Regions from separate parts of the Mesobacillus jeotgali genome, predicted to be linked through region 2. Evidence: predicted binding sites of a transcription regulator. Region 2 holds the regulator's gene; each other region holds the start of a gene.
The links. The regulator CtsR, encoded in region 2, represses protease genes until heat stress. The targets are predictions, from matches to a motif close to ATGGTCAATAAAGGTCAAACA.
Positions count from the first base shown of each region.

Region 1: clpP (ATP-dependent Clp endopeptidase proteolytic subunit ClpP) is a predicted target of CtsR. The motif match lies at 2,118-2,138, and genes of this name have one in related genera.
Region 3: clpB (ATP-dependent chaperone ClpB) is a predicted target of CtsR. The motif match lies at 2,217-2,237, and genes of this name have one in related genera.

Region 1 is NZ_CP109811.1:4,140,219-4,145,261, reverse strand. It holds gene whiA (DNA-binding protein WhiA) at 81-1,028, shown strand; gene FOF60_RS21270 (HPr family phosphocarrier protein) at 1,051-1,308, shown strand; gene clpP (ATP-dependent Clp endopeptidase proteolytic subunit ClpP) at 1,362-1,967, opposite strand; tRNA gene FOF60_RS21260 (tRNA-Arg) at 2,324-2,395, shown strand; gene rpoN (RNA polymerase factor sigma-54) at 2,736-4,079, shown strand; gene FOF60_RS21250 (glutaredoxin family protein) at 4,111-4,371, shown strand; gene FOF60_RS21245 (sugar-binding transcriptional regulator) at 4,495-5,043, shown strand, end outside.
Region 2 is NZ_CP109811.1:100,837-105,879, forward strand. It holds rRNA gene FOF60_RS00495 (23S ribosomal RNA) at 1-92, shown strand, start outside; rRNA gene rrf (5S ribosomal RNA) at 168-283, shown strand; gene FOF60_RS00505 (hypothetical protein) at 1,792-2,076, shown strand; gene FOF60_RS00510 (CtsR family transcriptional regulator) at 2,446-2,907, shown strand; gene FOF60_RS00515 (protein-arginine kinase activator protein McsA) at 2,935-3,483, shown strand; gene FOF60_RS00520 (protein-arginine kinase McsB) at 3,486-4,568, shown strand; gene clpC (ATP-dependent protease ATP-binding subunit ClpC) at 4,573-5,043, shown strand, end outside.
Region 3 is NZ_CP109811.1:1,322,058-1,327,100, reverse strand. It holds gene clpB (ATP-dependent chaperone ClpB) at 1-2,205, opposite strand, end outside; gene FOF60_RS06550 (YjzC family protein) at 2,344-2,526, opposite strand; gene FOF60_RS06545 (undecaprenyl-diphosphate phosphatase) at 2,793-3,605, shown strand; gene argF (ornithine carbamoyltransferase) at 3,823-4,779, opposite strand; gene FOF60_RS06535 (carbamoyl-phosphate synthase (glutamine-hydrolyzing) large subunit) at 4,776-5,043, opposite strand, start outside.

The sequences.
Region 1 (5,043 bases), 800 kb from region 2:
GGTATTATCGGCCACTCAGCAAAAATAAAAAATCAGCTGCTGCGCTTTTGACAGCGCTGTGTAACCAGGGGGGTGAGAAGGTGTCGTTCGCTTCGGAAACAAAAAAGGAACTTACGAATATTGACGTAAAGGGCTGCTGCGCAGACGCGGAACTGTCCGCTTTAATCCGGATGAATGGTTCCCTTTCCTTCTCAAATCGCAAACTCATCGTAGACATACAGACGGAAAATGCCGCGATTGCCAGGCGCATCTATACCTTGATCAAGAAAAGTTATCAGGTTCAGGTAGAGCTTCTGGTGCGAAAAAAGATGCGGCTGAAAAAGAATAATGTTTATATTGTCCGCCTTAAGGAATCAGCCAGGGAAATTCTGGAGGATTTAAAGATTATAGGAGAAGGATTTGAAATAATCCATGACATTTCGCCTGAACTAGTGAAAAAGAAATGTTGTAAGCGTTCTTATTTAAGAGGCGCTTTCCTTGCCGGAGGCTCTGTAAACAATCCAGAGACATCTTCCTATCATTTGGAAATTGCCTCAATGTACCAGGAACATAATGATTCATTATGTGAGCTGATGAATACATTCGGGCTGAACAGCAAAACGCTAGAGCGGAAAAAGGGCTTCATCACTTATTTAAAGGAAGCGGAAAAAATCACTGAGTTCCTTAACATCGTTGGCGCCCATAATGCGCTGCTGCGATTCGAGGATATCCGGATTGTCCGCGACATGAGAAACTCGGTTAATCGTCTCGTGAATTGTGAAACAGCTAACTTGAATAAAACAATTGGTGCTGCACTAAGACAGGTAGAGAATATCCGTTACATACGGGAGACCGTCGGACTGCAAATTTTACCGGATAAACTGAGGGAAATCGCTCAGCTCCGAGTCGACTACCAGGATGTCACCCTTAAAGAGCTGGGCGAGATGGTAAGTGGGGGAACAATCAGCAAATCAGGAATCAATCACCGGCTGAGAAAGATCGATGAAATAGCGGATAAACTGCGTGCCGGGCAAATTATAAATAAATAGAGGGCTAGAGGAGGAAAATGCAATGGTGGAAAAACAGGTGGAAGTAAAATTGAAAACTGGTTTACAGGCTCGCCCTGCAGCATTATTCGTGCAGGAAGCCAACAGATTCTCATCTGATATTTTTCTTGAGAAGGATGGGAAAAAGGTAAATGCGAAGAGTATCATGGGATTGATGAGTCTTGCTGTCAGCGCAGGCGCATCCGTTAACCTGATCGCCGAAGGCAATGATGAAGAGGAAGCAGTGGAAAAGCTGGCTGAATATATCCAGAAAGAAAACTAATTCTCTGAAAGCAAAAAACTCGCTCCCGTATAGGGGCGAGTTTTTCATTGTGATTATTTATCCTTCTTTTCTTCAAGAACGTTGCGAGTGATGATCTGGTCAACAAGACCATATTCCTTCGCGCGCTCAGCAGTCATGAAGTTGTCACGGTCAGTATCTTTCGCGATGACTTCAAGCGGCTGGCCAGTGCGCTCAGAAAGGATGGTATTCAACTTTTCACGGAGGAAAAGAATGCGCTTAGCAGCGATTTCGATTTCTGTCGCCTGTCCCTGAGCACCGCCCAGTGGCTGGTGAATCATGACTTCAGCGTTTGGAAGGGCATAACGCTTGCCTTTTGTACCAGCAGCAAGAAGGAACGCACCCATTGAAGCAGCCATACCGATACAGATTGTTTGCACATCTGGCCTAATGAACTGCATAGTATCGTAGATTGCCATGCCGGCAGTGATGCTGCCGCCCGGGCTATTGATGTAGATGGAGATGTCCTTTTCCGGATTTTCAGCTTCCAGGAAAAGCAGCTGGGCAACGATTGAATTGGCAACATTGTCGTCAATCCCGCTTCCAAGCATAATGATGCGATCCTTTAAAAGGCGGGAATAAATGTCATATGCCCTTTCGCCCCGATTCGTTTGTTCAATAACTGTAGGAATCAAGTTCATGTTTGTTTTCCTCCTTTAACGTAAAGATCATTTCACTGCTATTATAAAAGGGTCTTTATAAAGCAGATGACTGCCCTTGAAGAGGCAGATTGCAGACTGGCATAAACTGGTTCGTTTGCCAGAGCACCTATGTAGTTTCATGATACACGCATGGTCAATAAAGGTCAAACGAATCGCTTGCAATAGCAGCAAAAACTGTTCGACATTAATGTATATTCCAAATTACTGTACCGTATCCATCTTACCCAAGATTGTGTTTTTTAAACAATAGCAATGGCTGAGCTTCCAAAAAAACTTCCTTGCAAAGCAAGTAAACTTACCCTATAATAGGTAAGCGTAACGCCAACTTTAAACATGCCCTCGTGGTGCAACGGATAGCACGTAAGATTCCGGTTCTTGAGATGTGGGTTCGATTCCTGCCGAGGGCGTAAATACGTAATTCAAATGGCTTTTGTGAGTAATCCGATAAAACTGTCCAAGTTTTGTCCGATCTCTGCGAAAGCCTTTTTTATGTTCTTTTTTTCCTGAATTTGGAACACGGTGCAATTATTTATGATGTCGGTGCAATTCTGGACAAGTTTGGTGCAATTATCATGTTTGATAGCGCAATTCTAACCGCTGACGGTGCAATTAACGCCTATCTTTAAGAGAATAATTTTTCCAGTTACCTTTTTTCAGGATTGGCTGTGTCTTTTTCCGGCCAATGCCAAATTCTTTCCATACACCAATGCCTGTTTATCATGTAAAATGAGTGCAGGGGTGATTTGGATGGATTTGAAAGCTGGTTTATGGCAAAAGCAGACATTAAAATTGGCGATGACCCAAGAGCTGACCCAGGCAATCGCGCTCTTGCAATATTCAGCACAGGAGCTTGCGGCCTTTCTTGAAGCTAAATCAATGGAAAACCCCCTGATGCAAGTAGACTTTAAAAATATCTCGAATTTTGATGCCAGTATGGACAGCACTCGAAAAACGAGAAAGAAGACATTCGAACGGGACCAGAAAAATCTAATTGAGCAGATCGGCGGCGGAGCAACTGATACGCTCGAAGACTATCTGCTATCACAATTAAACTTGCTAAAAGCTAGTCCTGAGGAAAAACTGATTTTACATGAATTAATTGAAAACATAGATGAAAACGGTTACTTGAATCTCGAAAAAGAAAACCTTATTAAAATGTTCAGCGTGGAGGAAGAGCTTGTTGACTCTGCTTTCTTCAAGCTTCAGTCACTCGATCCTGCTGGAATTGCAGCTAAGGATCTGCAGGAGTGTCTGTTGCTGCAAATAATGAGACAAAAGCGGACACCGGAAAACGAGCTGGCACTCACGATCATCCGTGATCACTTTCTTCTTTTTGCGGAGAAGAAGTGGAAGGCACTGGCGAAGATGCTTGGGGTCGAAACAAGGGATATCCAGAAAGTCCATGACGAGATACAAAAGCTCAATCCGAGACCAGGTGCTGCATTTCAGCGTGAAAAACTTGCCTATATCGTTCCCGATGTAGTGGTCAAACAAGAAGGCAGCGAACTCTCTGTAAGTGTGTTTGATAAATTGATCCCGAAAGTTTCTTTTAACGATGGATACTTCCGGCAGCTGTCTGCGCACGGAGATCCTGAAGTCAATAAATTCCTCCAGGAAAAGCAGGGGGATTACCAATGGATCAGGCGCAGCCTTGAACAAAGGAAGGAAACGCTGTTGAAGGTCTCGATGAAAATCATCGAAAAACAGCATGATTTCTTTTTAAAAGGTCCTGCACACCTGAAGCCAATGACAATGAGGGAAGTAGCCGATGAGCTCGAAATCCACGAATCAACGGTAAGTCGCACCGTCCGCGAAAAATACATGCAGACACCAGCCGGCACATACGAATTGAAATCATTTTTTACAAGCGCCATCGCTACCACAGAAAACGACCAGGCTTCCTCGCAAAATGTAAAAGCGGCAATCGAGCAGTATATTAAAGAGGAAGATAAAAAGAAGCCTATATCAGATCAAAAACTAGTAGAGATGTTGGAAGAGAATGAAGGCATGGTCGTCTCCAGGCGAACTGTCGCAAAATACCGCGACCAGTTGGGGATACCATCATCGTCAAAAAGGAAGCGGTTTGATTAAGAGGTCTGATCAGTTAGAAAAGGAGACAAACATGCAAAAAACAGTCAAACTATACTCCCGCCCGCGCTGCCATCTGTGCGAGAACGCCAGGGAGATTCTCGAAGACTTACAACAGCAATGGAATTTTACAATAGAAGAAATTAATATCGACCTTGATGACGAGCTCGTCGAAAAGTACGGAATCATGATTCCGGTGATCGAATTGGACGGTGAAGAGCTCCAATACGGCATCATTAACAAAATGTTCATAAGTGAAGCGTTTTCACGAAAAAACCTTGAGTTTATAAGTTGATTAAGGTTTTCACTCCTGTTAGAATGAAGTCTGTAGCAGGGGTGATTTTTTTTACCGCGAGTGGGACATAATATGTCTTAGCGGGACATTTAGAGTCCAACGCTGGAAAAGGAGAATATCAACATGGACTTTTCGCTCATTGATATTCAAAAAAGAATATTGCCCGATTTATTGCAAGTTATGCAAAAACGATACCTCATCCTCCAGTACATAAACGTGATGCAGCCAGTTGGCAGGAGAAACCTATCAGTCAGCCTGAACTTGACCGAACGGGTTTTGCGTTCTGAGGTGGAGTTTTTGAAGGACCAGAATCTGATCTTGATGTCAGGTCAAGGAATGACACTGACTCAAGAGGGAAAAGATATACTGGAAAGTCTTGAAAGAGTAATGCGGGACATTATGGGTATAAACACATTAGAGCGTCAGCTTCAGGAGCGCATGGGCATCCGGAAAGTGATTGTTGTCCCGGGGGACAGCGACCGGTCGCCTTGGGTGAAAAGTGAGCTGGGGCGCGCTACAGCCAATTGCATGAAGGATCTTCTTCAAAGCAAAAATATAATTGCTGTGACCGGGGGATCGACAATGGCGGCTGTTGCGGATATGTTGACACCCGACTTCGGCGAGAAGGACCTGCTGTTTGTGCCGGCAAGAGGCGGGATTGGTGAAGACGTC
Region 2 (5,043 bases):
AACCCTGAAAGATGATCAGGTTGATAGGTCAGAGGTGGAAGCGCGGTGACGTGTGGAGCTGACTGATACTAATCGTTCGAGGACTTAACCAAATTGATTACTCGTTCTTCTTGAATTCTTCTTACACATTATCTAGTTTTGAGGGAATAAAACCTCAAACCAAATAGTCTGGTGGCGATGGCGAGAAGGTCACACCCGTTCCCATACCGAACACGGAAGTTAAGCTTCTCAGCGCCGATGGTAGTTGGGGGTTTCCCCCTGTGAGAGTAGGACGCCGCCGGGCACACGAAAGAACAGCTGTAATGGCTGTTCTTTTTTTGTATGCGAATTTATAAAAGGTGTTGGAAATGTAGCAGCAACTGATTATATTTGGCCTGACTTCGGACAAGTTTGCAGGTAATAAATGAAAAGATGTTTGAATCAGATGCAACTTCAGACAGGTTTGGAGGAAAAGATCGTAAAGTTGTCTGAACTTGGTGCAACTTCAGACAGGTTTGGAGGAAAAGATCGTAAAGTTGTCTGCACTTGGTGCAACTTCAGACAGGTTTAGTGAAAAAGCACAAAAAGTTGTCTGAACCAGAGCCAACTTCAGACAGGTTTGGAGGAAAAGATGGTAAATTTGTCTGAACTTGGTGCGACTTCAGACAGGTTTGGAGGAAAAGCACAAAAAGTTGTCTGAACCAGAGCCAACTTCAGACAGGTTTGGTGGAAAAGATCGAAAAGCTGTCTGAACCTGAGCCAACTTCAGACAGGTTTGGAGGAAAAAGACGAAAAGTTGTCTGAATCCGAGCCAACTTTAGACAGGTTTGGTGGATAAAGACGAAAAGTTGTCTGAACCAGAGCCAACTTCGGACAGGTTTAGTGGAAAAGCACAAAAAGTTGTCTGAACCAGAGCCAACTTCAGACAGGTTTGGAGGAAAAGATCGTAAAGTTGTCTGAACTTGGTGCAACTTCAGACAGGTTTAGTGAAAAAGCACAAAAAGTTGTCTGAACCTGAGCCAACTTCAGACAGGTTTGGTGGAAAAGATTGAAAAGTTGTCTGAACCTGAGCCAACTTCAGACAGGTTTGGAGGAAAAGATTGAAAAGTTGTCTGAACCTGAGCCAACTTCAGACAGGTTTGGAGGAAAAGTACAAAAAGTTGTCTGAACTTGATCCAACTTCGGACAGGTTTGGTGGAAAAGCACAAAAAGTTGTCTGAACCCGAGCCAACTTCGGACAGGTTTAGTGGAAAAGTACAAAAAGTTGTCTGAACCAGAGCCAACTTCAGACAGGTTTGGAGGAAAAGACGAAAAGTTGTCTGAACCCGAGCCAACTTCGGACAGGTTTAGTGGAAAAGTACAAAAAGTTGTCTGAACCCGAGCCAACTTCAGACAGGTTTGGAGGAAAAAGCCGAAAAGTTGTCTGAACCCGAGCCTACTTCGGACAGGTTTGGAGGAAAAAGCCGAAAAGTTGTCTGAACCCGAGCCAACTTCAGACAGGTTTGGTGGAAAAGATCGAAAAGCTGTCTGAACATAAGCGAACTTCGAACAAATAGTTGCTTGTTGCCTCTAAACTCCTAGTGCGTTGATCCAAGCAGGATTAACGCATTTTTTGTGGAATTTATTTAACAATCAGCACGCCTTACTTATCTTCCTAGTTACTCTATGATCATTATGAATATCTAGCTATGTAATTTTTATAGTGTAATTACGACAACAGAATATTGCTTTATACAACTACTTACGAAGTCTACAAAGATTAATTTTAGAAACTTGCAATGCTTAAACAGCAAGGCTAATAGGAGGCTTTAAATGATTAAGCAATTGAATATTTGGTCATTCATCTTTTCAACAATCTGGGTTTTACTATTTTTTATAGTTTCTTCCACAGGGCCTATTGAATACACGATATTAGGCACCCAACCATACGTTCTGCTTTTATATGTAACCCTGCTGACCTTTGTAACGGGGCTTTTAGGAATGGCAGGTATGAGAAATTGGAAGGGCATGGCCAGAAGTTTTTCGACAATCACCCTGACTTTAGGATTATCCGTGTTTTTAACGATCATTATCTTTTTTGGCCATTTATTAAGTTAGTGGATCGCACTTATACAGGCACAGGTCAGTTCCCCAAAAAATAAAATATACCAGCCATTTCTTATATACAATCACCGTAAAAGAGCTTATATACACTAGACATTATTGTTGGTCACATAGCCAATCTAACCAAATAACCACCGACTCCTTCTCAGAAAATCTAAACCTTAACAAATTTTTAATCGATGTGCCTGGATACAAGTTTCCACATGTTGCAAAATGGGTATAATAACCATCACACCCCTTATTGTCATCTTTTGGCATACATAATTTTGACGAAAATAATTCAGGATGCATTCATTGCATCGAAAAAAAGTTTTTTGTATAATTAAAGTCAAATATAGTCAAAGTCAGAATGGGGGAGGTTTAGTGAGGAATATATCGGACATCATAGAACATTACCTTAAACAGGTTTTAGAAATGAGCGATAAGGACATCGTTGAAATCAAGCGAAGTGAAATCGCCGATAAATTTCAGTGCGTGCCGTCCCAGATCAATTATGTCATCAATACAAGGTTCACGATTGAAAGAGGCTATCTTGTTGAGAGCAAACGGGGTGGCGGCGGCTACATCCGGATCATCAAAGTCCAGGCTTATGATCATGCACATTTGATTGATGATTTACTGTCTTTGATACAGACACGAATTTCGCAAAGCAGCGCTGAGCATGTCATCTTCCGTCTTGTGGAGGAAGATGTAGTCACTGACCGTGAGGCAAAAATCATGCTGAGTGTGCTCGACAGGTCCGTCCTGTATATAGAGCTGCCGCAGCGTGACGAGCTGCGTGCGAGAATGTTGAAAGCCATGCTGATGGCATTGAAATACAAATAATATCAAAGCAGATAAAGAGGTGAGGGCATGATCTGCCAAGAGTGTAATCAAAGGCCGGCAACGCTGCACTTCACGAATTATTCAAATGGAGAAAAAACGGAATTGCACTTGTGTGAAATATGCGCACAAGAAAAAGGCGAATTGTTTATGATGAACAACGGCCCTGCTTTTTCGATCAATAGCTTGCTTGCCGGATTGTTGAATATGGAACCTGCTTTTCCTGAACAGAAAAAGAATGCCTTTGATGCTGAGCAAGTGGCCCAGTGTCCACAATGTTCAATGACATTTCCGCAGTTTGTGAAAGTCGGCAGATTTGGCTGTGCGACTTGCTATGATGCTTTTCGTGAACAGTTAACTCCGATTGTAAGGAGGCTCCATAGTGGTAATTCAATGCATAATGGGAAAATCCCTAAAAGAGTCGGCGGCGACCTTCATGTAAGGAAGACAATCGATCAGCTGAAGCAAACTCTGAAAAACTTGATTTCAGCTGAGGAATTTGAGCAGGCTGCTGAGACAAGGGACCAGATCAGGGAACTTGAAAGGAAATTGTCAGCAGGTCAAGAGGGAGGGGAGTAGCCTTGTCATTGGAGAAGTTTATCAATCAGGCTGTCAGCTCCTGGATGAGTGATGATGGTCCTGATTCAGATATCGTCCTTAGCTCTCGCATCCGCTTTGCAAGGAACCTTGATGAATATAATTTTCCGACATTATTCACCAATGGTGAGGCAGAAGCAGTGACAGGTACGATCATGGAACGTGCCAGCAATACTTCGACAGCTGCTTTTGGTCAGTTGGAAATGATTAAAATGGATGAGATTCCGCCTTTGCAGAAAAGGGTGCTGGTCGAGAAGCATTTGATCAGTCCGAATCTGGCAGAAAACTCCGTTCATGGTGCCGTCCTGTTATCTGAAAATGAAGAAGTCAGTATCATGATCAATGAGGAAGACCATATCAGGATTCAATGTTTATTCCCAGGCTTTCAGCTAGGTGAAGCCCTCAAGGCTGCCAATGAAATCGATGACTGGCTTGAGGAATATGTCAACTATGCGTTTGATGAGAATTTCGGCTATTTAACCAGCTGTCCTACGAATGTGGGTACTGGCCTGAGGGCATCGGTGATGATGCACCTGCCTGGCTTAGTTTTGACACAGCAAATGAACCGGATCGTCCCAGCGATTAACCAGCTTGGTTTGGTGGTAAGAGGTATTTACGGCGAGGGCAGTGAAGCACTCGGCAATATTTTTCAAATATCGAACCAAATCACGCTCGGGAAATCGGAAGAGGACATCGTAGACGATTTAAAAAGTGTCGTAAGCCAGATTATATCTCAGGAAAGGTCAGCGCGGGAAGCATTAGCGAAGACTTCTAACATACAATTAGAAGACAGAGTGTTTCGGTCATATGGAACACTTGCAAACAGCAGGATCATCGAAACGAAGGAAGCTGCCCGCTGCCTATCAGATTTAAGGCTTGGTATAGATATGGGTTTTATAAAAAATATATCCAAATCGATTTTGAATGAATTGATGATATTAACTCAGCCCGGGTTTTTACAGCAATATGCGGGAGGACCATTAAGACCGAATGAACGGGATATCCGCAGGGCTGCTTTAATAAGAGAACGTTTGAAAATGGAAACAAAAGATGAGTCAGGAGGATGATCTTATGATGTTTGGACGATTTACCGAGAGAGCACAAAAAGTATTGGCACTCGCACAGGAAGAGGCCATTCGCCTTGGACATAACAATATCGGCACAGAACACATCTTACTTGGCCTGGTGCGTGAAGGTGAGGGCATCGCGGCAAAGGCGCTTTATGGACTTGGTCTAGGAGCGGAGAAAATCCAGAAGGAAGTTGAGAACCTGATTGGCCGCGGCCAGGAAACTTCCCAGACAATCCACTATACGCCAAGAGCTAAGAAGGTCATCGAACTTTCAATGGATGAGGCAAGGAAGCTGGGCCACTCCTATGTTGGAACAGAACATATCCTGCTTGGATTGATCCGTGAGGGAGAGGGTGTGGCTGCAAGAGTGCTGAACAATCTGGGTGTCAGCCTGAACAAGGCACGCCAGCAGGTTCTTCAGCTGCTTGGAAGCAATGAAACTTCAGGACATCAGGGTGGCGGAACGGCTAAT
Region 3 (5,043 bases), 1.2 Mb from region 2:
CTGTCGGTCGAGCAAATGATGAGATCCAATATTGGACGTCATGATAATTACGGTATTCTTAAAATCGACCACTCTACCCTGAGAATCGGTTACCCGTCCATCATCAAGCATTTGCAAAAGGATATTGAAAACTTCCGGATGTGCTTTCTCTACTTCATCGAGAAGGATAACAGAGTAAGGATTCCTTCTGACGGCTTCAGTAAGCTGGCCGCCTTCTTCATACCCAACATATCCAGGAGGTGCGCCGATCAGCCTTGATACTGCATGTTTTTCCATATACTCAGACATATCGATCCGGATGATATGCTCTTCACTATCAAATAATGACTGTGCAAGAGTTTTGGCCAATTCTGTTTTACCGACTCCGGTAGGTCCAAGGAAAATGAACGAACCGATTGGCCTATTTGGATCCTTGATGCCAGCTCTTGCCCTGAGGACCGCGTCAGAAACTAGTGATACTGCTTCATCCTGTCCGACAACGCGTTCATGCAAAATAGTCTCAAGCTTCAGAAGCTTTTCGCGTTCGCCTTCCACCAGCTTCATCACAGGTATGCCCGTCCACCTTGAAACGATTCCGGCAATTTCTTCTTCGGTCACTTCCTCGCGAAGAAGCCTTTCTCCCTCATTTTTGCTAACTTCCAATTCAAGCTCTTTCAATTCTTTTTCAAGAGAAGGGATACGGCCATGCCTTAATTCAGCGGCTTTGTTCAAGTCATAGTCATTTTCTGCTTTTTCCAGCTCTCGTCGAAGCTTTTCAAGCAGCTCCCGCTGTTCCTGTACCTTTTGGATGCCTTCCTTTTCCTTCTGCCATCTCGATTTCATTGCATTCGCTTTTTCCCTCAAGTTGGCGAGTTCCTTGCGAAGAGTTTCGAGTCGCTCGCGGCTCGCATCATCTTTTTCCTTTGTCAACGCAGCTTCTTCAATTTCGAGCTGCATCACCCTTCTAGTCACTTCATCAAGCTCAGTCGGCATCGAGTCAATTTCTGTACGGATCATCGCACAAGCCTCATCAACCAGGTCGATCGCCTTGTCAGGCAGGAATCTGTCTGTGATATACCGATCTGACAATGTAGCAGCAGCTACCAGCGCACGGTCATGGATGTTTACTCCATGGTGGATTTCAAACCTTTCCTTCAATCCTCGTAAAATTGACACTGTATCCTCGACATCCGGCTCTTGCACAAGTACCTGCTGGAATCTGCGTTCCAGCGCTGGATCTTTTTCAATATACTTGCGGTGTTCATCGAGAGTCGTCGCCCCAATGCAATGGAGCTCCCCGCGAGCAAGCATTGGTTTCAGCATATTCCCGGCATCCATTGCTCCCTCAGTCTTCCCCGCACCTACAATAGTATGGAGTTCATCAATGAACAACAGGATTTTGCCTTCACTCTTTTTTACTTCATTCAAAACTGCCTTCAGTCGTTCTTCGAATTCGCCCCGAAATTTCGCGCCTGCGATCAGCGCACTCATGTCCAGCGCAAAAATCGTCTTATCCTTCAGGCCTTCCGGAACATCTCTCCGTACAATCCTTTGTGCCAGTCCTTCTACAATAGCTGTCTTACCTACACCTGGCTCCCCGATCAAAACCGGATTATTCTTCGTCTTCCTTGAGAGAATCCGGATGACATTGCGAATCTCACTGTCCCTGCCGATTACAGGGTCGACCTTTCCTGACCGGACTTCCTCCACAAGATCTCGTCCGTATTTTTTCAACACTTCATAAGTTGCTTCTGGGTTTTGTGAAGTCACTCTCTGGTTCCCCCTAACCTGATTGATTTTCGCCATTAATGTGTCTTTGTTAACTCGTAATTTCCTTAAAGCTGCGCCTGTTTCAGATCCAGGTATCTCAAGTAAAGCCAGTAAAACATGTTCTACCGATAAATAGTCATCTTCAAACTGTTTCATTTCCTTTTCGGCCTGGGCCAAAACCTTTTGCAGTGTTGCTGTAATGTATAATTTCCCTTGTTCTGCTCCGCTTCCCAAGACTTGGGGTTTCTTAGACAGGATTTTGTTTAGTTCTTCAGTAAAATGATCTAGATTTATTCCGATACCAGTCAGCAAGGTTGCAGCCAGATTGCCGTCCTGCTCAAGCAAGGCAAGCAAAAGGTGCGCTTCATCAACTTCCTGGTTATTATGTTGAACAGCCAGGGTCTGGGCTGATACAAAGGCATTCTGCAAGCTTTCTGTCATTTTATTCATATCCACGATCAACCACTCCTTTGACCTTTTTTGACCTTTAATTATATTATAATAAAAATTCCCAAATAGTAAAGCCATCCGCACTGGATGGCTTTAAGAAAGACAGTATGAAATTTCCGGAATTCCTGGTTGTACCAGCGTAAGTTATTTAAACTTTGGCATGTATGTCCAGTGGCGGTTGTGGTTGGAGTTTTCCGGAAAACGATCCCCAGCTTTAAGTTTAATTTTTTGCGGATTGTTGACATTGCTGCCTGTTTCACCAATTTCAATATAAATACCATTATTCGGTGCCTTTTGTCCGGCACGGAACTGATGACTTTGTCCCATTTGCCTTCCTCCTTCATTAAAGTATTCCGGCAATTTTATTATTTGCTGATTTAAATAAAGTATTTATGCATATTTTATCCTTCCAAAAAAAAGGGTTATACGGTACATTAGTGTGTATGAGAAAAAAAGCGTAAGCACCTTGTTACTTTAAGCGGTGCACGCCAAAAATGCCGCCTTAGTGGTTGAAAACCTGCTGGGCACTGGAGCTGGATATTTCTCGAAGTGAATTTATTCTCATCTTAAAAAAACGGAGGAAATCAAAACTTATGGAAAATTTCTATGACTTGATTAAATACATATTTCTTGGCCTGTTCCAGGGAATCACCGAACCAATCCCTGTTTCATCAAGCGGACACCTTGAGATAGCAGAGCATTTTTTTAAACTGAAAATTGAAGGATTGAGTTTTGCCCTTTTAATGAATACAGCTTCACTATTTGCTGTTTTGTTAATTTACAGAGCCGATATCATCCGGTTAATTGTTAACGGAATTGCATATCTTAAAAGTAAAGATCCCGAAGCAAAATCAGATTTTATGTTCATCATTTATCTAATTATCGGAACCATTCCAGCAGGTGTAATCGGAGTTCTTTTCGGAGACTTTATCGAGAAAGAACTTTCCCATATTAAAACTGTCGGCGTAACGCTTATAGTGACCGGCCTTGCGCTCTGGCTGATCCGAAACATGCGAGGCCGCAAGAATGACGGAGATTTAAGCTTTAAAGATGCCATAATTGTTGGACTGGCTCAAGCAGTTGCACTAATTCCCGGCATCAGTCGTTCCGGTGCCACAATTGTCGCAGCTATGAGCCTGGGAATGAAACAGGAAACTGCATTAAGGTACTCTTTCCTGCTTTATATTCCAGTCAGTTTCGGCGGGATGATTCTCGGATTTTCAGACCTTTTACTTGATGAACGTCTTGGGGAACTGGCGGTGCCATATATTTTTGCCTTCATCGCTTCACTGGTTGCTTCTTACTTCTCTTTAAAATGGTTCATGAATATCATGGCGCGCGGAAACTTAAAGTACTTTGCGATTTACTGCTTCATTGTAGGACCACTTGTCCTTTTCTTTTCTTAATACACAAAAACCGGCTACCTTCATGTTAGCCGGTTTTTCCATTATCTCTACTAATGGAATGTGCTCTTTTGGCAATTTTGCATCTTGAATACTCATTATGGCTTATAGAACATTTCTTTAGAACCTTTTTACACACCCAGTCACTGTTTCGGGCGTATAGAACCTTATATAGGACCTTTTCAACATGCATTTCCTGAAGTCCTATACAACAATGCCCTTAATCCTTCAATATCTCCACAAGCAATGCCTTCTGGGCATGGAGCCGGTTTCCTGCCTGTTCGAATACGACGGAGTGCTGTCCGTCGATGACTTCTGCTGTTACCTCCTCGCCGCGGTGCGCGGGGAGACAATGCATAAACAGGTAGTCTTCCTTTGCTGCTTTGAGTAATGCTTCATTCACCTGGTAGTCATGGAAATCATTTAACCTCTGCTCATTTTCGAGCTCCTGGCCCATGCTGGTCCATACATCTGTATAGATGATGTCCGCATCAGTTACGGCTTCCTCAGGAGAGTCGGTGATGACCATATTTGCACCACTCATCAACGCGAATTCTTCACAGCGGGCTGTAATGGCCTCATTCGGGAAGTACCCCTGTGGAGCAGCAATTGAGACATCCATCCCGATTTTTGTGCAGGCGATCATCAGTGAATGGGCAACATTGTTTCCATCACCGATGTAAGCAAGCTTAAGGCCTTTAAGTTTCCCTTTTTTCTCATAAATCGTCAGCAGGTCAGCAAGTGCCTGGCATGGATGATACAGATCGGTCAGACCGTTAATGACAGGTATGTCGGCAAAATGGGCCAATTCTTCAACTGACTCGTGTGAAAAGGTTCTGATCATGATGCCATCTAGATATTGTGAAAGAACTTGGGCTGTATCTGCCACTGTTTCACCCCGTCCGAGCTGCAGGTCGCTGCCATTTAAATAAAGTGCGCTGCCCCCAAGCTGGATCATGCCTACCTCAAAAGATACTCTTGTTCGCGTTGAAGACTTATCAAAGATCATTCCCAGTATTTTGCCTTTCAGGGGCTGGTCAAATTGTTTTTTTAATGTTTTTCCCTTCAAGATGACTGCCTTTTCTAATAATGTCAAGATTTCCTGTGGTTCCAAATCAGCCAGAGTTAATAAGTCCTTGCCTTTTATATCAATATGAAGCTGCTGTAGGGCTGTCATTCTGCCATCACTTCCTTATTAGTTTCTGCCAGCCATTGATCCAGGGAGTTAACGTTCCAGCTCTTGGCCGACGCACTTTTTAACAGTGCATATAAAGATTCCTTTTGGGTCAATACGATCTTCCTGTTCTTGACAGCCCATTCTCTCAAAGTTACATCCCTTTTAGATGAACCTGGACAATACAATGCTGCCACTTTTTGTTGGTCGGATACTTTATTGATATGAATCAAATGAAAATCGGCTGAAAGTCCTCCTGCCTCCAAT